DNA from 2 places in the Streptomyces sp. A01 genome. Region 2 is predicted to be linked to the other one. Evidence: riboswitches for the same ligand, from Rfam matches in the RefSeq annotation. Region 2 holds a riboswitch; the other holds the start of a gene.
What was found. Region 2 has a riboswitch for S-adenosylmethionine ahead of thrC (threonine synthase). Riboswitches for the same ligand answer to the same signal wherever they lie in the genome.
Positions count from the first base shown of each region.

Region 1: linked by a shared signal. The riboswitch ahead of AC5P1B_RS16560 (aminotransferase class V-fold PLP-dependent enzyme) and the one ahead of thrC (threonine synthase) in region 2 are both predicted to bind S-adenosylmethionine.

Region 1 covers NZ_JBWLKN010000010.1:278,928-283,335, forward strand. Annotated here, with positions in the region: gene AC5P1B_RS16555 (glycerate kinase family protein) at 1-909, shown strand, start outside; gene AC5P1B_RS16560 (aminotransferase class V-fold PLP-dependent enzyme) at 944-2,425, opposite strand; SAM riboswitch class IV at 2,663-2,780, opposite strand; gene trpD (anthranilate phosphoribosyltransferase) at 3,012-4,106, opposite strand; gene qcrB (cytochrome bc1 complex cytochrome b subunit) at 4,235-4,408, opposite strand, start outside.
Region 2 covers NZ_JBWLKN010000006.1:179,808-184,215, reverse strand. Annotated here, with positions in the region: gene AC5P1B_RS10290 (alpha,alpha-trehalose-phosphate synthase (UDP-forming)) at 1-578, opposite strand, end outside; gene AC5P1B_RS10285 (glucosyl-3-phosphoglycerate synthase) at 985-1,962, opposite strand; SAM riboswitch class I at 2,162-2,351, shown strand; gene thrC (threonine synthase) at 2,369-3,700, shown strand; gene AC5P1B_RS10275 (ubiquitin-like small modifier protein 1) at 3,697-3,972, shown strand.

The sequences.
Region 1 (4,408 bases), on a different contig from region 2:
CAGCTCATCCGCGCCGCGCTGGACTCCGGGGCCCGCCGCGTCCTCGTCGGCTGCGGCGACTCGGGCACCTCCGACGGCGGCGCGGGCGCGCTGCGGGCCCTCGGCGTCCGCCTCCTGGACGGCGCGGGGCGCGACCTCCCGCCCGGCGGCCGGGCGCTGGCCCGCCTGCGCCGCATCGACGCCTCCGGGCTCGATCCGCGCCTCGCCGCCACCGAACTGCTCGTCGCGTGCAACCCGTTCAACGTGCTCTGCGGGACGCACGGCGTGGCCCGCGTCTTCGGACCGCAAAAGGGCGCGACCCCCGCCCAGACCGAGCAGCTGGCCGCGGCACTCAGCCACTGGGCGGACCTCCTCACGCGTGATGTGCTCGGCCGCCTCCGCCCATCGGCCCGCGGCCCCGCACACCCCGGCGACCTGCGCTACGGCCCGGGAACCGGTGCCTCGGGCGGGCTCGGAGCCGGGCTCGCCGCCGTCGGCGCCCGGCTGCTGCCCCGCTTCGATGTGCTGCTCGACGGTCTCGACCTGGACGCCCGGCTGGCCCGCGCCGACCTCGTCGTCACCGCCGAGGGTGCGCTGGACCGGCAGACGACGCGCGGCAAGATCCCCGCCGAGGTGGCCCGCCGCGCGAAGGAGTACGGCAGGCCGGTGCTGGCCATCGCCGGCACCATCGGCGAGGGCGCGCACGAGGTCAGGGGCGCGGGCGTGGACGCGTACCACGGCATCCTGCCCGCCCCGGTCCCGCTCGCCGAAGCGCTGGGCCGGGGCCATGAGTTCCTCGCCGACGCCACCGAACGCGCGCTGCGGATGATCCTGCTCGGCACCCGGCTGCGCACCCCGCAGCCGCAGCCGTACTCGCAGCCGCGGCGGCGCCGGGGGCACGCCGCCCCGACCGCCCCGGCCATGGCTTGACTTCGAGCCCGCCCCCGGCCGGGGCCGCGGTGGCTCAGAGGGCGGCGGGGCTCCGGTCCGGCACGCAACGGCCTTCCTCTGTACGGTAGTTCCAGCGCGCGCCGTCCGTGATCAGCTCCCGTACGGCACTGACGAACCGCTCCACGTGCTCGTCCGGCGTGCCCGCGCCGAAGCTGACCCGGATGGCGTTGAGCGAACGCCCCTGGCCCTCGGCCGAGGAGCCGCCCGGCGCGGCGTCCGGTGAGCCGCACTCCCCCGGGTCCGTCGGCTCACTGCCCAGCAGGGTGCGGACCAGCGGGTGGGCGCAGAAGAGACCGTCCCTGACGCCGATGCCGTACTCGGCGGACAGCGCGGCGGCGAAGTGCGAACTGTTCCAGCCGTCCACCACGAAGGAGAGGACGCCGACCCGGGGCGCGTCGTCGCCGAACAGCGACAGCACCCGCACCTGCGGCACATCGGCGAGCCCGTCCCGTACCTTCGCGATGAGCTGCCGCTCCCTGGCCACCAGGGTGTCGAACCCGGCCTCCGTCAGCGCCTTGCAGGCCGAGGCGATCGAGTAGACGCCGATCACGTTCGGCGAACCGGCCTCGTGCCGGGCGGCCGTCGTGTGCCACTCGACATCGACCCCGCCGTCCGCGCGCCGTGCCACCGTGCGGCTCGCCCCGCCACCGGCGAGGTACGGCTCGGCGTCCCGCAGCCAGTCCGCCCGCCCGGCGAGCACCCCGGAGCCGAACGGCGCGTAGAGCTTGTGCCCGGAGAACGCGATCCAGTCGGCGTCCAGCTCCGCGATGTCCACCGGGTGGTGCGGCACCAACTGGGCGGCGTCCACCACGATCCGCGCGCCGTGCGCGTGCGCCGCGTCGGCCAGCTCCCGTACGGGCCACAGCTCACCCGTCACGTTCGACGCGCCCGTCACACACACCAGCGCGGGTGATCCGTCCCGCTCCCGGTCGGCCAGCGCCCGCTCCAGCGTCTCGACGGCCTCGCCCGGGGAGCGCGGCGCGCTGAGGTAGGTCACGTGGACCCCGTCGCGCTGCTCCCAGGGCAGCAGCGAGGCGTGGTGCTCGGTCTCGAACACGAACACCCGGGCGCCCTGGGGCAGTACGGAGGCGAGCAGGTTGAGCGAGTCGGTGGTGGAGCGGGTGAAGATGACCTGGTCCCCGTCCCGGCAGCCGAGGAAGGCGGCGACATCGGCCCTGCTCGTCTCGAAAAGGTCGGTGGAGAGCTGCGAGAGGTACCCGGCGCCGCGGTGCACGCTGCCGTAGTACGGGACGTAGGACGCGACGTCGTCCCAGACCCTGCGCAGCGCGGGCGCGCTGGCCGCGTAGTCCAGCGCGGCGTACTCGACCTCGCCGCCCGTGACGAGCGGAACCCGCACACCGGCGCCGAGGACCGGCAGCGGCTCGAAGGTGACGCCCTCACAGGCGGGGTCGGCGGAGGCGGTCCCCTCAGGGGAGGCAACGGAAGCAGAGGCGTCGGACGTGGAGGCGGAAGCGACGAAAGGGCGCGTGGACATGGCGAGATCTCCCGGCAGGACAGAGCTTCATGAGCGCGGGGCTTCATGGCTGTGTGGCTACGACGAAACGCACGGCCGGTGACCTCACCAGCGAGTGCGGAAACTGCCTCGGCACACGCGGAAGGCGTGCGGAGGGACGGGGGACGGGCCGAAGGCCCTATCGCATTCGCTGGTTCACGGAAGAACTCCCTCGACCACCAGGACCCCTGGCCGCTTCACTCACAAGAGAGTGCGAGGGGTCCGCGCTTGCCGTAGACCTCGCTGCCTACGGCCTGGTCATCACCCGGGGCACCCCGCCACGGACGGAGGGTTGCCGGACAGCGGGCCGGGGCCTGCATCGCTGTCACTCGTGACCTGCGCAGCATCATGCCACACCACGATCACGGCGCAAGCCCGGTCCGGATCGTGAAACGCGCCGTGCCGGGGCCGGTCCCCGCGCCACAGCGGCGCGACGGACGGCGAGCACCGCGCCGACGCGGGCCGGCGGCGGACCGGCGGACCGCGCCGCACCGCCACCCGCGCGATCGGGGAGTCTCCAAAGGCGGGGGCCGAGCAAGGCGCCCCGCCGCAAGGACTGCGCGAAGGGCTACGCGTTGCTGGCCGCCACCCACCGCTCCAGCGTGCGTCTGGCCTCACCCGAGTCGATGGACTCGGCGGCCCGCTCGATACCCGCGGCGATCCGCTCGGCCAGCCGCAGCTCCGCCACCGGTGCGGCGGACCCAGCCGGACCGATCCCCTCCAGGGCGACCAGCGCCGCCGCCGAGTTGAGCAGCACGGCGTCCCGTACGGGCCCCTGCTCGCCCGCGAGCAGCCGCCGGGCCACGTCCGCGTTGTGCGAGGCGTCGGCGCCCCGCAGCGCCTCCACGGGGACCAGGTCGAGGCCGACGTCGCGCGGGTCGAACGCCTGCTCCCGCACCTCCCCGCCGCGTACGACCCACACCCGCGAGGTCGCCGTGGTCGTCAGCTCGTCGAGGCCGTCGTCACCGCGGAAGACCAGCGCGCTGGAGCCGCGTTCCGCGAGCACGCCCGCGAGGATGGGCGCCATCCGGGGGTCCGCCACACCGGTCGCCTGCGCCTTCACACGGGCCGGATTGGTCAGCGGCCCGAGGAAGTTGAAGGTGGTGGGGATGCCCAGCTCGCGGCGGGCGGGCGCCACATGCCGCAGCGACGGGTGGAACTTCACGGCGAAACAGAAGGTGATGCCCGCCTGCTCGGCGACCTCGGCGACCCTCGCGGGGGTGAGGTCGAGGTTGACGCCGAGCTTTTCCAGGACGTCGGAGGCGCCGCTGGCCGACGACGCGGCCCGGTTGCCGTGCTTGACGACCTTCGCCCCGGTGCCCGCGACGACCACGGCGGACATCGTGGAGATGTTCACGGTCTTGGCCCCGTCGCCCCCGGTGCCCACGATGTCGACGGTCGGACCGGGGACCTCGATGAGGTTGGCGTGGTCGTACATCGTCCGGACCATCCCGGCGACCTCGGCGACGGTCTCGCCCTTGGCTCGCAGCGCGACGGCGAAACCGGCGATCTGGGCGTCACTCGCCTCGCCGCGCATGACGCGGTCCATCGCCCAGGCGGTGGCGTCCGCGCTGAGGTCGCGGCCGCCGAGCAGTGAGCGCAGGATCTCCGGCCAGGTGTGGGCCGTCGCGCTGTCGCCGCCTGCCGGGGTTACAACGTCCATGGTCCACGCTCCTGGTGGTTGAGTGCGTTACGCGGCCAGCCTATCCAGCGCCGTGAACAGCGAAGAACCCCGTCCAGGCTGCGGACGGGGTTCTGCGCTGTGGCGATCAGCGAGTGATCGGGCGGAAATCAGTGGTGGCCGTGGCCGCTGGTGATCTCCTTGTACTCGTCGGCGGTGGGCTTGGCGATCTGGCTCTCCTCGCCGTACAGACCCTTGGAGAGCTTCACGCGCAGCTTCTCCGAGCGGGTGGGCTTACGCTCCACACCGTTCTCGTCGACCTCCGGCTCGATCTCCAGTGGCTT
Region 2 (4,408 bases):
CATTCACTCCGGAACTCGTCGTCGAAGGCGGGCTCCAGAGGGGTCTGGTAGAGCAGGTGGTGGATGAACCACAGCACCGAGTTGGCGACGCCGTTGTACGCGGCGGTGAACACGTCCGGTTCGATGTCGAGCATCCGGACGCGCTGGCCGCCACTGTCGGCGGTGTCCAGCAGCGCCCCCGCCCGGCCGCCCACCACCGGGGGCATCGAGGCCGCGTCCGCGTCCGGTGCGTGGCCCGCGGCGGCCTGGCCGTCGCCCGCCTGCCGCAGTGCCGCCTGCCGGACCGCTTCGCGGTCGCCGTCACCGAGCGCGGCGCACACCCAGATCGCGTCCGCGTCAGCGCCGATCGCCGAGAGGCCGGAGACCAGCCCGCCGCCGCCGCGCTTCGCCGTCAGCGCGGGCAGGCCCGAACGCGGCGGTGCGTCCGGTGGCGGGCCCGACGACGCGAGGGAGTACGACACGGGGCCCCGGTTCGAGGCGACCAGCACCTTGGCGCCCCGTTCAGGGACGGCATCCCGGCCGGAAACGGCACCTCGCTCGGATTCGGCAAAGCCCTGATCGGAGTGCGCGGAGACCATGACGCGAGCTTAGCCAGTCACAGATCCGCTCAAACGTACGGCCGTGTTACGTCTCGTGGTCGCCGTCCTCACCACCCCGCCCCGCCCCTCACGCCCGAGGCACCATGCCGCCCCGCCACGGACCCGGGGACCGGCGTGACCAGCCACATCGCACCCGCGGTCGGCGACGCTCGGTCAGGGTCTCCCTCTTCGGGGTGTCCGCCGCACCATGCGTGCCCGGCATCGGGGCCCGGTCAGGGGCGCGGGGAACTGCGCGACCGGCCACGACGCACCCGCGGTCCGCGACGCGCGGACGGGGGTGAGGGGCGCGGGGAACTGCGCGACCAGCCACAACGCACCCGCGGTCCGCGACGTACGGACAGGGGCTCCCCTCGCAGCAAGATCAACAAGAACCGCCGGCCACGGCCTACGCGGCGCGGCGTTCCGCGTACTCCGGTATCTCGATCATCGGCGGCCGTTCCTCGGTGTCCACATCATGCGTACGCGGCTCAAAGCCGCCGTCCGCGCCCCGCGCGAACTGGGTCAGCCGCGGGCGTACCAAGTGGCCACGCGTCAGCCGAAGTTGGGCCGTACGGTAGATCGCGGCGGCCATCCGGCCCAGTGCCTGGCCGTCCTGGTGCCGGTGTCTGCGTACGCCCACGTCGACCTGGGCCAGGGCGTCAAGACCGACGGTGTGCAGGGAGTCCACGAGAAGGCCGAGCTCGACGCCGTAGCCGACGGGGAAAGGCAGCCGTTCCAGCAGGGAGCGCCGCGCCGCGTACTCGCCGCCGAGCGGCTGGACGAACCCCGCCAGCTGCGGCCAGTGCAGATTGAGCAGCGGGCGCGCGACCAGCTCGGTCACCCGGCCGCCCTGCCCCGGGCCGACGCGGTCCGCGCCGCCAGGGCCCTCCGGATCGCCGAGGGGCCGGTCGTACATGGCCTTCACGAACTGCGTCTCCGGGTCGGTCAGCAGCGGGCCGACGATGCCGGAGACGAACGTGGAGGAGAAGTCGCGCAGGTCCGCGTCCACGAAGCAGACGATGTCGCCGGTCGTCGCCAGCAGCGACCGCCACAGCACCTCGCCCTTCCCGGGCACGGCGGGCAGCCGGGGCAGCAGGCTGTCGCGGTGCACCACCCGCGCGCCCGCCGCCTCGGCCACGGCGGCCGTGCGGTCGGTGGAGCCGGAGTCGAGCACCACCAGCTCATCGACGAGCGGAGCGGCGACCATCAGATCGCGCCGGATCGCCGCGACGATCGCGCCGACCGTCGCCTCCTCGTTCAGCGCGGGGAGCACGACGCTCACCGTGGTGGCGCCGGCCCGCTTCGCCGCGAGGAGCCGGCCGAGCGGACGGTCGGCAGCGGACCAGGACCGGCTGCTCAGCCAGTGCTCCACCTCTTCCAGCACCTGCGTGACTCCTTTGCCCGCCTGGAGGGCGGTCGATGGCCCGTCTCAGCGGCGGGCGGTGTTACGTTCATCTCGCGTTGCGGACGACTATCTCAACCGCCGCGACCTTCAGTTACAGTCTTGAACAACGCGGACGACCCTCGCATGCCGGGGTCATCACGCCGACAAATGCCTGGCTCCAAGGAGTCCAGCGCCATACCGCTCATCCAGAGGGGCAGAGGGAACGGCCCGTTGAAGCCCCGGCAACCCTCCCGCCGGTCTTGCCTGACCGTCGCTTGACGAACACCCGCAGTGGTGGCCCGCCAAGCCCGGTCCCATCAGGCGAGGCTCCCGGTGGGGAAGGTGCCAATTCCGTCTCGTGGCGAAGTCCGTCGCGGGGAAGATGAGGAGAAAGGGCCTCGCCTCCATGGCTGTGCAAGCCACTGAAAGCACCGCGGACACCACCGCCCCCACCCCTGCCACGACCGGCTCCGGCTCCGCGCCGGGCGCCGTGGATCTCGGCCCCGCCGCAGCGCTCTCCTGTCGCGAGTGCGGCCAGCGCTTCGGCCTCGGCCCGATCTTCGCGTGCGAGGAGTGTTTCGGGCCGCTTGAGGTCGCGTACGACCTGCCCAGCGGCGACCCCGAGGCGCTGCGCCAGCGCATCGAGGCAGGACCGAACAGCATCTGGCGGTACGCGCCGCTGCTGCCGGTGCCCGCCGACGTCGCGGACAAGCCGAACCTGAACCCCGGTCTCACCAAGCTCGTCAAGGCCGACCGTCTCGCCGGGGAACTGGGCGTCACCGGCGGTCTGTACGTCAAGGACGACTCCGGGAACCCCACCCACTCCTTCAAGGACCGGGTCGTGGCCATCGCCGTCGAGGCGGCTCGCGCCTTCGGCTTCACCACCCTGTCCTGCTCGTCGACCGGCAACCTGGCGGGCGCGGTCGGAGCCGCGGCCGCCCGTTCCGGCTTCCGCTCCTGCGTGTTCATCCCGCACGACCTGGAGGCGGGCAAGGTCGTCATGGCCGCCGTCTACGGCGGTGAGCTGGTCGGCATCGAGGGCACGTACGACGACGTCAACCGCTTCTGCAGCGAGCTGATCGGCGACCCGGCCGGTGAGGGCTGGGGCTTCGTCAACGTCAACCTCCGGCCGTACTACGGCGAGGGCTCGAAGACGCTCGCCTACGAGATCTGTGAGCAGCTCGGCTGGGAGATCCCGGACCAGATCGTCATCCCGATCGCCTCGGGATCGCAGCTCACGAAGATCGACAAGGGGCTGAAGGAGCTGATCAAGCTCGGCCTCGTCGAGGACAAGCCGTACCGGATCTTCGGCGCGCAGGCCGAGGGCTGCTCGCCGGTCTCCCGGGCCTTCAAGGACGGCCACGACGTCGTACGGCCCGTGAAGCCCGACACCATCGCCAAGTCGCTGGCCATCGGCAACCCGGCCGACGGCCCGTACGTGCTGGACATCGCGCGCCGCACCGGCGGGGCGGTCGAGGACGTCAACGACGAGCAGGTCGTCGACGCGATCAAGCTGCTGGCCCGCACGGAGGGGATCTTCGCTGAGACCGCGGGCGGGGTCACCGTCGGCGTGACGAAGAAGCTCATCGAGAACGGGCAGCTCGACCCGGCCCTGACGACCGTCGTCCTCAACACCGGCGACGGCCTCAAGACCCTGGACGCGGTGGCGCCGACGACGGGCCCCTCCGCGATCATCCGCCCCACCCTTGACTCGTTCCGAGAGGCTGGCCTCGCATGAGCGTCAACGTTCGCATCCCGACCATCCTGCGCACCTACACCGGCGGCAAGGCCGAGGTGAGCGCCGAGGGTGCGACCCTCGGCGCGGTGCTCGCCGACCTGGAGAAGAACCACCAGGGCATCGCGGCGCGCGTGCTCGATGACCAGGGAAAGCTGCGCCGCTTCGTCAATGTGTACGTCAATGACGACGACGTGCGCTTTGCCGAAGGACTGGAGACGGCCACCCCGGACGGCGCGGACATTTCGATCATTCCGGCGGTAGCCGGAGGCTGACAGCTCGAATTCGCCATTGTGGCGAGAATTGCCCCGTCCGCTTATAAGTGGACGGGGCAATTCCGTATTGGGAACCGCGATACAGTTGGGGCGATCCCCCTCCGGCCCCTCCTCACGCGTGTGCCGACCGCATATGAGAACCCGTCAAAATGTGCGTGAAGTGTGTGTATGTTTTGTCGGGTAGATCCCGTTATGTCTGGCCCGAGTTGCCCGTAACTGGATGGAATTACCCACCTATCGCCGATCGGCCATGCCCAGAATTCTCGTCCGATTGACCTGTTGCTCTGGGCATCTGGCCAGATACATTCAGCGGCGGTCGACGCGTTCCGGCGCACGCCCTCCGGGGTTCCTTCTGCCGAAAGCAGGGGATTCTCAGAGGGTGAGGTCTGACCCGGGTCCGCGGAGTGCGGTCCTGCGCAAGGGCCAGCAATAGGGG